DNA from 2 places in the Leptolyngbya sp. CCY15150 genome. Region 2 is predicted to be linked to the other one. Evidence: predicted binding sites of a transcription regulator. Region 2 holds the regulator's gene; the other holds the start of a gene.

Region 1 (7,478 bases), on a different contig from region 2:
CCGGCTATGCGGTCAGCGGCACCTCGCCGGATGGGCGGCTGGTGGAAATTATTGAGCTGCCAGATCACCCCTTCTTCATCGCTAGCCAGTTCCACCCAGAGTTTCAGTCTCGTCCAAACCGCCCCCATCCCCTGTTTATGGGGCTCGTACAGTCGGCGATCGCCTTTACCCAACCCCAGGGCGCGATCGCTCCTGCTGACCTCCAGCCAACCCTCAGCGAAAGCTAAGCGGTTGCCGATAGGCGAGCGGAGCCAACGGGCGTGAATTCTACGCCACCTCTGGCAGCCATACTACTAAAACTGTGCCGTGGGACGTTAGGGGCAGCAGAGGAGCCTGATCCCCTTGGGGTTGCCATGCCGCTAGGGGACTGTAGACCTCTAGCTTGCCCCCCATCTGGATGATCAGATCACGAGCGATCGCCAGACCTAGCCCCGTGCCGGGAATACCGGTGTGGGCCTGGACACCGCGATAGTGGCGTTCAAAAATATGCTCTAAATCGTCAGGGGGAATACCTGGCCCCGTGTCCGCAATGGTCACAGCCTGCAGGGTGCCGGTGGGGGTTTCCTGGCGATCGCCCACCCACACCCACACCTGTTCTTGGGCTGGTGTATATTTCAGGGCATTGTCTAGCAGGTTATTCAGCACCTCCCGCAGGGCTTGGCGATCGGTCAGGACAGCGGGCAGATCATCGGCTAGTTCTACATTGAGCTGAATCTGTCGATCTTGGGCGATCGCACCAGCGCTGGATAATAGGGGCGCTAACACATCGGTGATGGCACAACCCTCTAGGACAAGCTGCTGCCCGGTGAGAGCGTTCTGGCTAGGCAAACGAGCGGTTTCCAGCAGCCCTGCTGTCAACCATGGCCCGGTCGAGTCATCCGTATCCTCCCAATCCAACACCTGCCCCTGATCCATCACCTGATCAAACTGCTTGAGCAACTCCTCCAGGCGCTGGCTCTCTTGGACGATGCTGTTCGCCAAACTGCGGTTTTTATCCTCCGGCAGTAGCCTACGCCAGAGCAGCTTACCAAAGGTGCGCATAGCCGTAAGTGGATTGCGAAACTGGTGCAGCAGGTTGCCCAGCATCTCCCGCTGCTGGGCCTGGATCTGGCGCTGGCGTTGGAACTGCTGGGTCATCCACTGGGAGCGCTGATCCAGCAGGCGAGCGATCGCTAACGTTCGGGCAATATGCTCTACTTGGGTGCGTTCTGCCGGTTTCCAAGGGCGATCGCCCCGAGCCACCACCAGCGCCCCAAATACCACATTGTTGTGTCCTAGGGGCAAAATAACCTGGTGAGAAGGCTGTTTTAAGGGCTCTGGGGTCGGTAGGTCGCCATCGTTCATCGTCGAGCCTAACCGCAGAACGGGGCGATCGCTGCTGCCATCCCCCCCACCTCGGGACGGCAAAGCCAAGCGGGGCGGCTCCCCCGCCTCATGGCCACTCTCCGTCAACCAGGTGAGTAAGCGCTCCGCCGACCAATCGCGCACAGCCTCGGGCATCGCCACAATCGGCCGGAGATTGGCGATGGCATTGTTGGCCATGTCTTCGGTGAGATAGACCACGCTGAGGGTGGCCCCCAGGCCTTGGCGAATCAGGGCCATTTGGGTCTCACACAACCTCACATATTCATCGCTTGCCGAGATCACCATTCACAATCCCTAACCCTTAGGACAGGAGCTAGCCCCATCTGCATCGCTGAGCGATCGCTCCTAAAAAAAATCCTAGCGCGCAGTCCGAATACAGCACCACTCAATCCTGTTTGTTCCGCCTAAAAGCTGATGACAAGGGCACAAAACTACGCAGGTATACCCAGCTACTTAACAGTTCGTTACGTTAATCAAGCGGGGGTGCGATCCACAGAACGGTTGATAAGTCTAGATAGCTTAGGATATTGAATAAATGAAATGTGTAAAACCTTTAAATAAAGTTGAAATTTTAAACTCAAGTCGATATACTTTGCACGGTTTTTCTATTTTGTAGTGACGATTACACCTGTCGATCGAAAGAGGAGGTAGAAAGCTTGGCCAGAAGACGCAAGCGCAAGAGCCGTCGTCGCCAGGAGGGACGGAGAATTCTAGATTTAGTGCCCCAGTATAGCATTGAAAGCGGCGAGGACAAACCTGTTACGGCTGCTCGCAAGTTTATTCAGTCTGAAGGCATTTTGCCCCCAGCATTGCTGTTGGTAAAGCGAAATGAACACACCACCGACCGGTACTTTTGGGCTGAGAAAGGTTTATTTGGGGCTCAGTACGTCGAAGAAAACCATTTTCTGTTTCCTAGCCTGCGCGATCCCGAAGATGAGGAGGAGATTCCTGCCATGGTCGGGCATGGGTAGTCTAGGCTACTGGTCTCCACTAGGTTTTGCAGTCGCCTCCCCCCTAATGGCGTGCGTAGATCAGCCCATGTAGACCGTCGTTTAGGTTTCGTACGAGGTCATTCAGAAATCCTAGCTGTTGGTGTGAAGGAGCACGTTAGGCATTTCCGGGTTTAACCACCGCACCTCCCTGAATCAAGCGGCATCGACCACAGCAATGCCCCGCCCTTTGAGTGTGGACTATCCATTCTGTGACGTCCTAGGACTGCCTGCCCCAACCGTCTTGCTTTGGTTATGAAGCTTGGCGGTTCAAGGATCAGGAACGTCTATGATGTAAAACCAAATCCTGCTGCTAATCGCACCTAACGTTCTCAACAGCCTAGGTGCGATTTTGCATGGGTAGCACTCGTTGAATCAGCACAAGAATAGGGGATGGGCTGCGACCAGCTCAGCCCGGACGGTATCTATCCCATCCCAAACACTTGGGGTTGCTGGAGCCATAACGCTTGGAATCTCCCCTTGTGTAGGGAATCATTAAGGAGATGCTTGCCCGCAAAAAATTAACGTTAAGCTGAGCCTAGGCGGTGCCGTTATCCCTTCAATCGTTACACATGCATCTCACTCGTCGGCATCCTAAGACAGCGCTCTACGACGTAGGTATCACCCACGTCACACTAATTTGATTTCTGACTTTTGATTTCTGATGTAGCCATGCACGTTTCCCATCGCCACACGTCCCCCGAACTAGAAACGCAGACTCGAATTCTGAACGCTGCTCAGCGGCTATTTGCCCGGCGCGGCTACGATGGCACCACCACTCGCGATCTCGCCCAAGCGGCGGGGGTGGCAGAAGGTACCCTATTTCGCCATTTTGAAAACAAAAAAGCAATTCTAGTCGAAGTAGCCACTCGGGGCTGGGTTGATATTCTCACCGATTTACTCACCGAACTCAGCGAGATGGGCAGCTATAAAGCGATCGCCCAAGTGATGCGGCGGCGAATGCTGCATATGCATGAAAACGCCGATATTCTGCGGGTATGCTTCATGGAAGCGCAGTTTCACCCAGATTTGCGAGAGCGCATCCAAACCGACGTGATTGAAAAAATGACCGACGTTGCCGAGGCCTTCTTTCAAACTGCCATGGAACGCGGCACCTATCGCCCGATGAATCCCCGCATTGTGGCTCAGGTTTTCCTGGGGATGTTCACCGTTGCCGGGTTCAGTCAAGATAGCGTCATGAAAAATGGCTCGTCTCCCGCCGCCATGAAAGAAATGGCTGAGGGCATTGCCGATATTTTTCTCAATGGTGTTCTGGCCCCCAGCGATGCTCAGTAATGCTCTCCCGACTGCTTCCCCCAGCACCCGCCTGCGCTAGCATAGGCACCAGAAGCTCTCGTCCCCTCTCTTCTGCACCATGCAAGCTATTGATACATCTTCTGGGCGATCGCCCCTGACCTTGTCCCATCATCTCAAGCAGCGCCGCCAGCGCCTTGCCGATCGGCTCGATCAGCCCGTGGTGCTCTGGTCTGGGCAGCGGATGTCCCGCAACTTTCCGGCCAATAGCTATCCCTTTCGGGCCAGCAGCCACTTCCTCTACTTTGCCGGCCAGTCTATCGAAAGGGCAGCGATTCACCTCGATGGTGGACGACTCACGCTGTTTCTAGACGATCCTGCCCCCAGCGCTGCCCTGTGGCATGGCCCCACCCCCAGCCGAGACCAGTGGGCCGAGGCGATCGCTGCCGATGCTGCCTATCCCTACAGCCAGCTTGCCGACTTTCTAGATGGCGCGCTCACCCTGCCGGTGCAAGACCCCAGCAGCCAACAGCAGCAACAGCACCTCCTCCAGCGATCCTTCTCCCCCACAGGAGCCGATGCCGACTTGGTGCAAGCGATCGTCAGCCTGCGCTTACAGCATGATGCCGCGGCCCTGGCTGAACTAGAGCAGGCAGCTCAGGTGACGGTGCGAGCCCACCAAGCTGGGATGCGAGCCATCGGCAGCACTGAAGCTCAGGTGCGGGCCGCCATGGAACAGGTGATTGTCGCCGCCAATATGACCTGTGCCTACAACAGCATTGTGACGGTGCATGGGGAAGTGTTACACAACGAGGTCTACCACCATCCCCTGCAGCCGGGAGACCTGCTGCTCGCCGACGTAGGAGCCGAGACCGCGGGGGGCTGGGCGGCAGATATTACCCGTACCTGGCCCGTATCGGGCACCTTTTCCAGCAGCCAGCGATCGCTCTACGAAGTGGTGCTAGCGGCCCATGATGCCTGTATTGCCGCGATCCAGCCCGGGGTAGAGTATCGCTCGATTCACTTGTTAGGAGCAGCAACCCTGGCCGCCGGTCTAGTCGATCTAGGCATTCTGCGGGGTGCGGTAGACGACCTTGTTGACCAGGATGTGCATGCGCTCTTCTTTCCCCACGGCATCGGTCACCTGCTCGGGCTCGATGTGCATGACATGGAAGACCTAGGAGATTTTGCCGGCTATGCCCCCGGCCGCCAGCGCAGCGATCGCTTTGGCTTGGGCTACCTGCGGCTGGATCGGCCCCTGCTGCCGGGCATGGTGGTGACCATTGAGCCAGGGTTCTATCAGGTGCCGGCCCTGTTGAACGATCCAGACAGGCGATCGCGTTATGCCCCTTGGGTGAACTGGGAGCGATTAGCCCACTTTGCTGATGTGCGCGGCATTCGCATTGAAGATGACGTACTGGTGACCGATCAAGGCCATCGCGTCCTGACAGCCGACCTACCCACCTCAGTCGCCGACCTGGAAGACTGGATGGCGGGCTGATCCCCCAAAGGATCCCCAAGAGGATCCCCAAGAAGATCCCCCAGAGGATCTTCCAAGACTAGCCAACCAGCCGACAATCTAGAAGCCCTATGATAGGCTTAGCCTGATCTCCGCCGGCGATCGCTGGTCTGGGGAGAGCATCGCCGGTTCCGATCCTTACACTGCCGTTTGACCCCCATGGCCCGCCGACCCCAACCATCCCAGGTTCCTCGCCGCCGTCCGGCCGCTGCACAGGAGCGGCGATCGCGACCCAAACCTGCCTATCTCACCCTGCCAGAATATCCCTGCTGTCGCCTCCCCAACCAGCCGCCCCAATATCCCTACTGTCCCTTACCAGAAGCAGCTCCGCGATCGCAGCCTCCCCGGCGTCCCTTTTCTTGGCGATCCCTAGGGCTGAATGTCTTAGTTTTGCTCTTGTTGTCCGGTATGGTGGCCGGCGTTGGGGGCGGTCTCTGGCTAGCGGCCGCCCTAATGTTTCATCCAGACTCGGTGACCTCGCGGGACTGGCTGAGGCGGTGGCTGCCGGAATCGGGCATGAATACCCACTCTCCTCAATCGGTGGCTGACATTGATGCGGATCTGCGCCAAGGCAATCGCTTCCTAGGCACGCCCTTAATGCTGCCGGCGGCCGATGGAGAGCCTGCGCCCTGGCTGGTGCCGGTCACCATTCCCCTGCCCCACTGCCAAAACCAAGGGAACCTGACCCTGACAGACTTAGGAGAGTCAGCGCTCCTGACCCGCGCCTGGCCCGACATCAATCGCTTGTCGCCCGACTGTCAACAGGTGGTTGAGTTGCGGCTCTACCGATCCCTGCCCACTGCTCCGGGGCGATCGCCTCGCTATGAGCTGCTGGATCAACTCTCCCTCGGCGGCACGCCGGAATTTCGAGTCGCGGAATTCTATCGACACTCGGCCCGCAGCACAGGATCCAATTCGGCACTGCCCTTCACCCAAGTCGAGTTTTTAGGCAACCGTCCCTTGGAGCCGACAGAAGCAGTTTGGTTGACCGTTCACGGCACTTGGTCGCGGGGCAGCAACCAAGCCAATCATGGGCAGGTGATTCAATACCTCCCCGATCGCCAAGAGTTGCAGACGTCCGTCTCTTGGGTCAGCCCTGAGATGAATCAACCCGAATGGCAGGATATTACGGGGGATGGCCGAGCCGAATTGGTGGTGAACAAAACCGTGGGCTTGGAGCCAGCCTTTGAGGTGTTTCGTCTCTTGCCGGGGCCCCAACTGCAAGCTGTTTCACTCCTAGACACCGCCTCCGACCATCCCGCCTACGAAAAGGCGATCGCCCTCGCCCAGGCCAAACTTTGGTCGCCGGCCTTAAACCAAATGCGGGTGGCTCAAACCGCAGAATCATCCCAAGGCACCTGGTCTAACGCCGCCCAAATCCAGCTTGAGGTGATCGATCTCCATGCCCAAGCTGCCCAAGCCCAGGCCAATCAAGTCTGGTCGAATGCGGGACAACAGTTAACCGCCCATCTGATCGACGGACAGTGGGCGATCGCCCTTGAGTTTTTGGATCAACAGGTCGCCGATCAGCGTTCTGATTTGCGACAGGCTCTAGCCGCCGGGGCGCTGTGGCAGCGGATCAATGCCGCTCTGCGCATTACCCCCGAGGATAACGATCTCCAGGTTTGGGCGGCTTTAACCCTAGCCGTACGCAGCGATCGCACGGCTGCCGTGACCTGGTGGCGCAGCCAAACCACCACCGAGCCTGTGGCTGCACCCGTTACTCCCGCCATGCTGCAAACCTTAGAAGCGGCTTTACCAACCGATCTGCGTCAGCGCCTCGATGCTCTCGATCGCCCCGCTCCCGCCATCACCCCTGCCGCTCCCACCACCACACCTGCACCCACTGCACCGCCATCGGCGACCCCTCGCCCCCAGCCCCAGTCATTGTTGGGTATAGCCCGTCCTATACTTCTGTCAGAGTGGGGTAGTGCCGTCCAGAGCTCTACGGGCGGTCAGACCTATGAAGTCGAGATCACTGCGATCCAGGCTGATCAGCAATGGCAGCGATCGCCCCTGAGTTTCCTCGATCTCTCCTCCGAGCAATGGCGCAGCCAGCTCGGTCTCCAAACCGCCCAATCTCTGCAGCTCCTGCATTGGAACAGCCCCACCTCCCTCAACAGCTTGTTTCAAGCACCCCAAACCAGTAGCGCCCAAGTGCTGGATGCCGTTGTGAGGGGCGATCGCCTCCTAGCCCTCATCGAGGGTAGCGGATCGTCTCGCACCTATGCCCTAGCAACCACGGCCCGCCTGCGTCCAGCTTCGGCTGAGATCTTGACTTGGAGCCAGGTACAGCAAACCCCCCAGGACAGCGATCGCCTCCGACAGGCACTGCAAACCCTCCTAGAGCA
Region 2 (7,478 bases):
GGTGCAGGTGGTCGTGAAGCTGGGTGAGGGTACAGGGCTGATCGTTGATGTAGTAGTTAGAGGTGTAGGTGCCCTGGGGCGTCACCCGCAGCTTCCGGGTCACCTTCCATTCCCCCGTCGCCAAAATTTCCTGCAGCAGCGGATCGGGCTCGTCCTCAAAGGCATAGCGATCCGGTTCAGGAGCGGGAGGCGTCTCGGGCGACCCATGTCCATTAAGATCTACCCCATTGAGGTTTACCCCATTGAGACCTGTCTCATTGAGATCTGCCTCATTGAGATCTACCCCATTGGGATCCGATCCATTAAGCTCTGACCCATTGAGATCTGGATCAAGCCCCTGGGCTTCCGGTGCCTCCCCCGTAGACTCATCAGGTGTAGATGCATCAGGTGCCTCCCCTGTAGATGCATCAGGCACTTCATCGGGGGATTCTGGCGGGGATTCTGGCGGGGCAGCGATCGCCCTCGAACCCACAGCATCCTCCGGCTCCATCTGAAACGTCACGGTGACACTAGCTTCCACCGTAGAGCGACTGCGGCTCGAATGATTTTGGTTAACCAAATCGGGCAACCGCTCCGCCCGCATTCCCTTGGAGCCAGACAAACCTAGGGCAAACAGCAGCGCATCCAAAATATTGGATTTTCCCGACCCATTGGGGCCAGAAACAACGGTGAACCCAGGCAGCAACGGGACTGCCGTTGTCCCGCCAAAGGACTTGAAGTGAGAGAGTTCAACCCGCTTAATGAACACTAGGGATTGCCGCGATGCGCTTCAGTACGAATATACTACATCCATGGAGGTGTCGCCCACGGAGGGATCAACAACCGTGCCTCAATCCTAATGCACTGGCTTGATATCCACCTAGGATTGCCGCAACACCCATGGGTGACGTAGTCGCATTATAGGCAATGATTGGAAATTAACGCTAAATGTAGCGTATTGTCTCAAAGGTTACCCCTAGGTTTTGAGCACAACGCCATAATAGGCCCATGGATAAATTCCGAGTTCAGATCCTCGGAAGGCGCAAATTCCCGGTGTCTGCCTGAGGCAGCCCTGGGGTTCGGCACCGGAGATTTGCGCAAACCCATGCCAGGACTAATCCTAGGCTTAAGTAAACTGCTGACTGAGGGCCACGGGATTATGCACCGTAATCCGCTTTTTGTGAATGGAGATCATGCCTTCTTGGCGCAGATCCCCCAGCAGGCGGGTCACAGTCACCCTGGTTGAGCCAATGGCCTCAGCGATCGCTTGGTGAGATAGCTTTAGGTCAATGGTGATGCCTTCTTGACTAGGAACGCCAAAGTCACGGCAGAGAATCAGCAAAAAGCTCACCAACCGCGATCCCATATCCCGATGAGCTAGGGTCTCGATCATCATCTCGGTTTGCAAAATCCGAGACGATAACCCCCGCAGCATAATCATCGAGAGTTCAGGATTTTCGTGAAAGGCTTTTTCAACCTGGTCAATCGGCAGCGACAGCAATTCCACCGGCGTGAAGGCCACAGCATGGTAGAAGCGATCGGAACGATGTCCCGTAATCAGCGACAGTACCCCAAATACACTGTTTTCCCGAAGCAAGGCCACGGTGATTTCTTCGCCCGCTTCATAGACTCGGGAGAGCTTCACCGCTCCACTGAGCAAGAAGTAGACGCGCTCCGCCGGATCTCCTGGAAAAAAGATTGTTTTACCACGTTCAAAGGTCTCGACCATCGGTGGAAATGCACCTCCGCTGATCTGGCGGAATACATTTGCCAACGGCTTGTCTTGCGTTACTACCATAGCCCTCGCCCTACCCAATCCCTTAAAGAGTTCTTGTTCACTGTTCGAGCAAGTCGCCTCAGCACATGTGCGAATCGGCTAAACCAGATTTTGCAACTAAACTCTGACGTTACATCACTAAAACTTAACTTATGGGTGCTTTTTTGTGCTCCATGCTACATATTTTTTGAGTCTTTGATAAAGAAGATGTTGAGTTTAGCAAATGAGCACGGGCGATCGCTAGGAATGGCGAGGCTTAGCACCCCCTAGGTATTAGCTTATACACCACCCATAGCGCTTGTAGATATCTTCACACCACACCGGTATCCTGTTGTCTCTACCCCAAGGTTGTTAACCCTTCACCAAGCAATTCTTGAGGTTGTCCTCTATCTTTGTGTCCCCATTTTTCAGTATTCTCCTAATGGCGATCGCATCCAGCCCGTTCCTCAGTTTGGGCCAAGCAAACTAACGTTATCCGGTGACTTGGGAGCAGCATTGCGAAATCCTTGGCTGCCTCTCCCATACCTGCGATCGCCACCTGGAATCTTTAACGCTGTGAATCAACTGTCATGCTGAACCTGACCGGAAAAAATGCCCTCGTAACCGGCATTGCCAACAATCGTTCCATTGCCTGGGGCATCGCTCAGCAACTGCATCAAGCGGGTGCAAACCTCGGCATCACCTACCTCCCAGACGATAAGGGTCGGATGGAAACCAAGGTGGCTGAGTTAGTTGAACCCCTACAACCCAGCTTATTCCTGCCCTGTAACGTCCAAGATGACGAACAAATCGAGACGCTGTTTCAAACGGTGCAAGAGCAATGGGGCAAGATCGACATTTTGATCCACTGCCTGGCGTTTGCCCGACGCGATGACCTCACCGGCAACTTTAGCCAAACCTCCCGCCCAGGGTTCACCACGGCGCTGGATATTAGCACCTACTCCTTGGTCAAGCTTAGCCAAGGGGCAGCGGCGCTGATGAGCGAGGGGGGTAGCATCGTCACCCTCACCTACCTCGGGGGCGTCAAGGTGATACCCAACTATAATGTAATGGGGGTAGCCAAGGCGGCCCTAGAGATGAGCGTACGCTACCTGGCAGCAGAGCTGGGCCCTCAAAATATTCGGGTGAATGCTATTTCAGCCGGCCCCATTCGCACCCTGGCTTCGTCAGCGATCGGCGGCATCCTCGACATGATCCACCACGTGGAAGAAGTCGCGCCACTACGACGCACCGTCACCCAAACCGAAGTAGGCAACACGGCTGCATTTCTCTGTAGTGACCTATCCAGCGGCATGACAGGGCAAGTGCTCTACGTGGATGCGGGCTACGAAATTATGGGCATGTAGGTAGGGGCAGCAGCTCGGTTTAGTCGTTACACAGGGGTAGGGATATGCAAACACGCGATCGCCAACAGTTGGAAGAATCTGGGGGGCTAGAGTTTCCCTTGCGCACCGCGTCGGTAAGTCGGGCAACGCAGGAAACCCAGGTTCACGTCAGCGTCAATGTCGATGGGCAAGGGATAGCCAACGTGGATACGGGCATTCCCTTCCTTGACCATATGCTGCATCAGATCTCCTCCCATGGACTGCTGGATCTGGATATCCAAGCCCAGGGCGACATTGAAATTGACGATCACCACACCAATGAAGATGTGGGCATTACCTTCGGGCAGGCGCTGCACCAGGCCTTAGGCGATCGCAAGGGCATTGTCCGGTTTGGTCATTTCATCGCCCCCCTCGATGAGGCCCTAGTGCAGGTGAGCCTTGATTTTTCTGGACGCCCCCACCTCAGCTATGGTCTAGAGATTCCCACCCAGCGCGTCGGCAGCTACGACACCCAGCTCGTGCGAGAGTTCTTCGTGGCCGTGGTCAACCACAGCCAAATGACGCTACATATTCGCCAACTGGATGGCATCAACTCCCATCACATCATCGAAGCCACCTTCAAAGCCTTCGCCCGCGCCATGCGCATGGCCCTGGAGATCGATCCCCGCCGGGCACATTTAATTCCCAGCTCTAAGGGTGTTCTGTAGGGTCAGCGCGTATGCCAGAAGGGCCAGAAATTCGCCGGGCAGCGGATGCGATCGCTGCTGCTGTGGTCAACCAACCGATTCAAGACCTATTTTTTGCCTTCGATCGCCTCAAGCCCTACGCCGAATCCCTGGCCCGCCAGCAGATTACCGCCGTGCAGACCAAGGGCAAGGCGATTCTTCTCCGGTTCGATCATCGGCTCTCAATTTATAGCCACAACCAGTTGTATGGGGTGTGGATGATTCGACGCGCCTATGCCTTTCCCGACACGAAGCGCCAGCTTCGCCTAGCCATTCATACCGCAAAAACATCCGCCCTGCTCTACAGCGCCTCAGACATTGAGGTGCTCACCGACCATGAGATCGATCACCATCCCTTCCTCAGTAAGCTAGGGCCCGATGTGCTGGATGCCAACACCACCATCGAACAGGTGAGCGATCGCCTCCTTGATGCCAAATTTCGGCGACGGCGCTTGGGCTCTCTCCTGCTCGACCAGCATTTTCTTTGCGGTCTAGGCAACTACCTGAGAAGCGAAGTGCTATTTGTAGCGGGACTGCATCCCAGCCATCGCCCCATGGACTGCCCCGAGGATGCCCTGTATCGGCTAGCAGAGGCAGCGATCGCCCTCTCCCGCCGCTCCTACGAAACGGGCGGCATCACCAACGACCTAGAGCGCGCCCAGCATCTCAAGCAGCAAGGCCATCCCCGCCGCGACTATCGTCACTACGTCTTTTCCCGCAGCGGCAAGCCCTGCTACACCTGCGGCACCACGATTGCGAAAGACATAGCTGGAGGACGTCGATATTACGCTTGCCCCACCTGCCAGCCTAGCCTATAAGTTCATAGCAAAACCTGTCCCCAACCCATCCGGTGCTGAGAACAGATTCATGAAAATGATGACAAAGACACCGGGACAAGAGATGCAAGCATTCTCAGGGATCTCATGCAGGCTCATTGCCGAATCGTTAGGAAGACTTTTTGGAACTGCGCCAGGCCTCGGTCATGCGCCCAAAGTTGAGGCGAAACTCACCCCAGCCCAAGCGACTGCCTGCCGAGTCTTCATCCCAGGATGCCGACAGCACCCCATAGCTCAGTCCCACAACGCCTAGACCGAAAAAACCTAAACTGACCAGCAGCACCGCTGTTGGAGGTAGCTTAAAGAGTTCCTGGGTCACGACAACATAGCTGACAATAAACGTGGAAATCCCCAGCACCGTCGGCACGCCGCAGAACAGCGCCATGCGTCGAATCATGCGGCGGCTGACCACCTCAGGGATGGCCGAGTTGGCGCTGGGCGATCGCTTCGCAGCCGATGAAGACGAGGCAGGGCGGCTAGTCGCAGCCGGGGCAGGCTTTTTCTCCGTCTTTTTGCGGTTGCTAGACGGCTCAAACGGAAGGCGATCGGCGTCGGTCGATTTGTCGTTTGACTTAGACCCCATGGCGCTTAACCGCGAATGCCAAGACGCGTAATCAGGGCGCGGTAGCGTTCTTGATCGTGCTTGAGAATGTAGGCGAGGAGCCGTTTCCGCTGACCAATAATTTTCAGCAAGCCACGCCGGGAGGAGTGATCCTTCTTGTTGACTTTAAGGTGGGCACTGAGCTGGTTAATGCGCTCGGTGAGCATGGCCACCTGTACATCAGCCGATCCGGTATCGGTTTCGTGGACTTGGAAGTCGGTGATAATCTTTTGTTTTTGCTCTTGCAACAAAGCCATGGGTCGTCTGTTCTCTATCAACGCAGTCGAAGCTACTCATCATATCATAGCGGGTCATGCTGTCGGAAGGGTACCGCAGCGGCATGACTCAGACCTAGCTAGTCTCGACTCAGCCAGGCGATCGCTTCCCGAATCCACAGTTCCACATCGGTACTTTTCGACAGCGTGGAATATTGCCCCACGGTTCGCAGAGCTTCCATAATTTCTTGGGTACTGTAGCCCAGGGCCATCAGGGTAATTTCCACATCTTCCTGCACGGCAGGCACAGGCGCTGCATCGGGAGCACTGGTCATCAGCCCCGATTGATGTCGCCACTCGGCTAATTTACTGCGCAATTCCAAGGAAATCCGCTCCGCTGTTTTTGCCCCCACGCCGGGGGTGCGGGACAGCATTCGAATATTGCTAGACACGATCGCCTGCACCAGATCTTGAATGCCTAGGGTATCCAGCAGCGCCAGGGCAAGCTGGGGGCCAATGCCGCTCACGGCAATCAGTTGGCGAAATAAATCGCGCTCTGCCGGCGAGAGAAAGCCAAAAAAGCTCTGTTGATCATCGCGCCAGTGCAGATGGGTGAACACCTGCGTCGATACGCCGATGGTGAAGGTGCTGAGGCTACGCGGCAGAATTTGCAGCTCATAGCCAATGTGGTTCACCTCCAAAATCAGCAGCCAGCGGTTATTGGGCAGGGCTTGCAGGGCAGCAACGGTGCCTGTGAGGTAGCTAATCATTCAGATTGGGATCTAAAAAGCCAAAATGGTGGAGTCCTTGCAGAATACCACCGGCACAGGGGCGATCGGCGAGAAAGCGATCGCTGGATGGATGGTGATGATGCCAGGTGATTAACTCTGGCTTCGCATTGCCAACAATAATGCCCTTCGCCTTGGCATGGTCATACATGGCCCGGTCATTCCCCGAATCACCACAGACCACCGTGCGCTCCGGTGGCATCTGGAACATCCGCTGCAAAAACTGCACCGCCGCCCCTTTATTGCCGTGGCGCGGCAGCAGATCTAGATCCACGCCACTGCTGTAGACCACCTGCACCGCCAGCCCAGCCTGCTGAAAAGCAGCTTGGAGAACCGGCAGCAGGCGATCGCCCATTCCAGGCTCAACATAGTAGCTCAGCTTGTGGGGCAATTGTTCCGACGCGGGCTGGGGTGTTAATTCAGGATAACGGGCGGCGATCGCTGCCACCTGATGTCGATCCCAACCTTGGTTAAGATGCTCAACCCAAACCGGATCCGGGGTGGAACTCTTGCCGATATAAATCTCAGTGCCCACCGCCAACACCCGCACATCCGGCTCCAGCAACGCCACCTCACGGGTGAGTTGGTCATACAGGGTGGGCGATCGCCCCGTGGAATAGACCAGGATAGTACCGTAGCGATCGCGATGCTGAGCCAGGCAATGGTTCAAATGAGCCAAGGCCACAGAATCACCGACCAGAGTTCCATCTAGATCTGTGATGAACAAAAAGGGAGACACCAGATTTCCTCAACACAACAACCATGTCTCAAGAGCTACGTTACGCAAGCGAGTTGCTGAGGTCAAGCGGTGACCGTCTCTCCCTCCGATCACGCTCACCGCAAAACCACCGCAAAATCACTGCAAAACCTTGCCCCTTGCAGTGTAAACCGCCGATCACACCAGGGCAACGCATGGACTCGGAGCATAAAAAAAGCGTCCCTGTCTGTTGACAGCGACGCTCCTAGTACACGAGAACGTTTGGGGAGGCTCGATCAGCCGCCCGCCACCGCTGGCACAATGCTGACTTCATCGCCATCCTGCAGAACCGTACCGGCCCCATCTAGGAAGCGAATATCTTCGCTATTGACGTAGAAATTGATGAAGCGCCGCAATTGGCCTTGGTCATCACAGAGCCGCGCCCGAATGCCAGGATAGGCTTGCTCCAGAGCATCAAGCAATTCGGTAATCGTGCCGCCATTGCATTCAATGGTGGCTTGATCGCGGGTAAATT

The links. Region 2 encodes NtcA, which controls nitrogen genes in cyanobacteria. Its sites were predicted from a motif close to TTTGTANNNNNNNNTACAAA; they were not measured.
Region 1: a site for NtcA is predicted at 1,975-1,994, ahead of JUJ53_RS23135 (DUF3155 domain-containing protein). Genes of this name have one in related genera too.

What each region holds. Positions count from the first base shown of each region.
Region 1 is NZ_JACSWB010000292.1:19,128-26,605, forward strand. Features, by position in the region: gene JUJ53_RS23125 (CTP synthase) at 1-227, shown strand, start outside; gene JUJ53_RS23130 (HAMP domain-containing sensor histidine kinase) at 268-1,650, opposite strand; gene JUJ53_RS23135 (DUF3155 domain-containing protein) at 2,022-2,336, shown strand; gene JUJ53_RS23140 (TetR/AcrR family transcriptional regulator) at 3,027-3,650, shown strand; gene JUJ53_RS23145 (aminopeptidase P family protein) at 3,730-5,109, shown strand; gene JUJ53_RS23150 (hypothetical protein) at 5,287-7,478, shown strand, end outside.
Region 2 is NZ_JACSWB010000146.1:28,242-35,719, reverse strand. Features, by position in the region: gene smc (chromosome segregation protein SMC) at 1-748, opposite strand, end outside; gene ntcA (global nitrogen regulator NtcA) at 1,106-1,777, opposite strand; gene fabI (enoyl-ACP reductase FabI) at 2,326-3,102, shown strand; gene hisB (imidazoleglycerol-phosphate dehydratase HisB) at 3,147-3,788, shown strand; gene nei (endonuclease VIII) at 3,800-4,624, shown strand; gene JUJ53_RS05500 (PAM68 family protein) at 4,752-5,225, opposite strand; gene rpsO (30S ribosomal protein S15) at 5,231-5,500, opposite strand; gene ruvA (Holliday junction branch migration protein RuvA) at 5,599-6,228, opposite strand; gene JUJ53_RS05485 (sucrose-phosphate phosphatase) at 6,221-6,985, opposite strand; gene JUJ53_RS05480 (MoaD/ThiS family protein) at 7,240-7,478, opposite strand, start outside.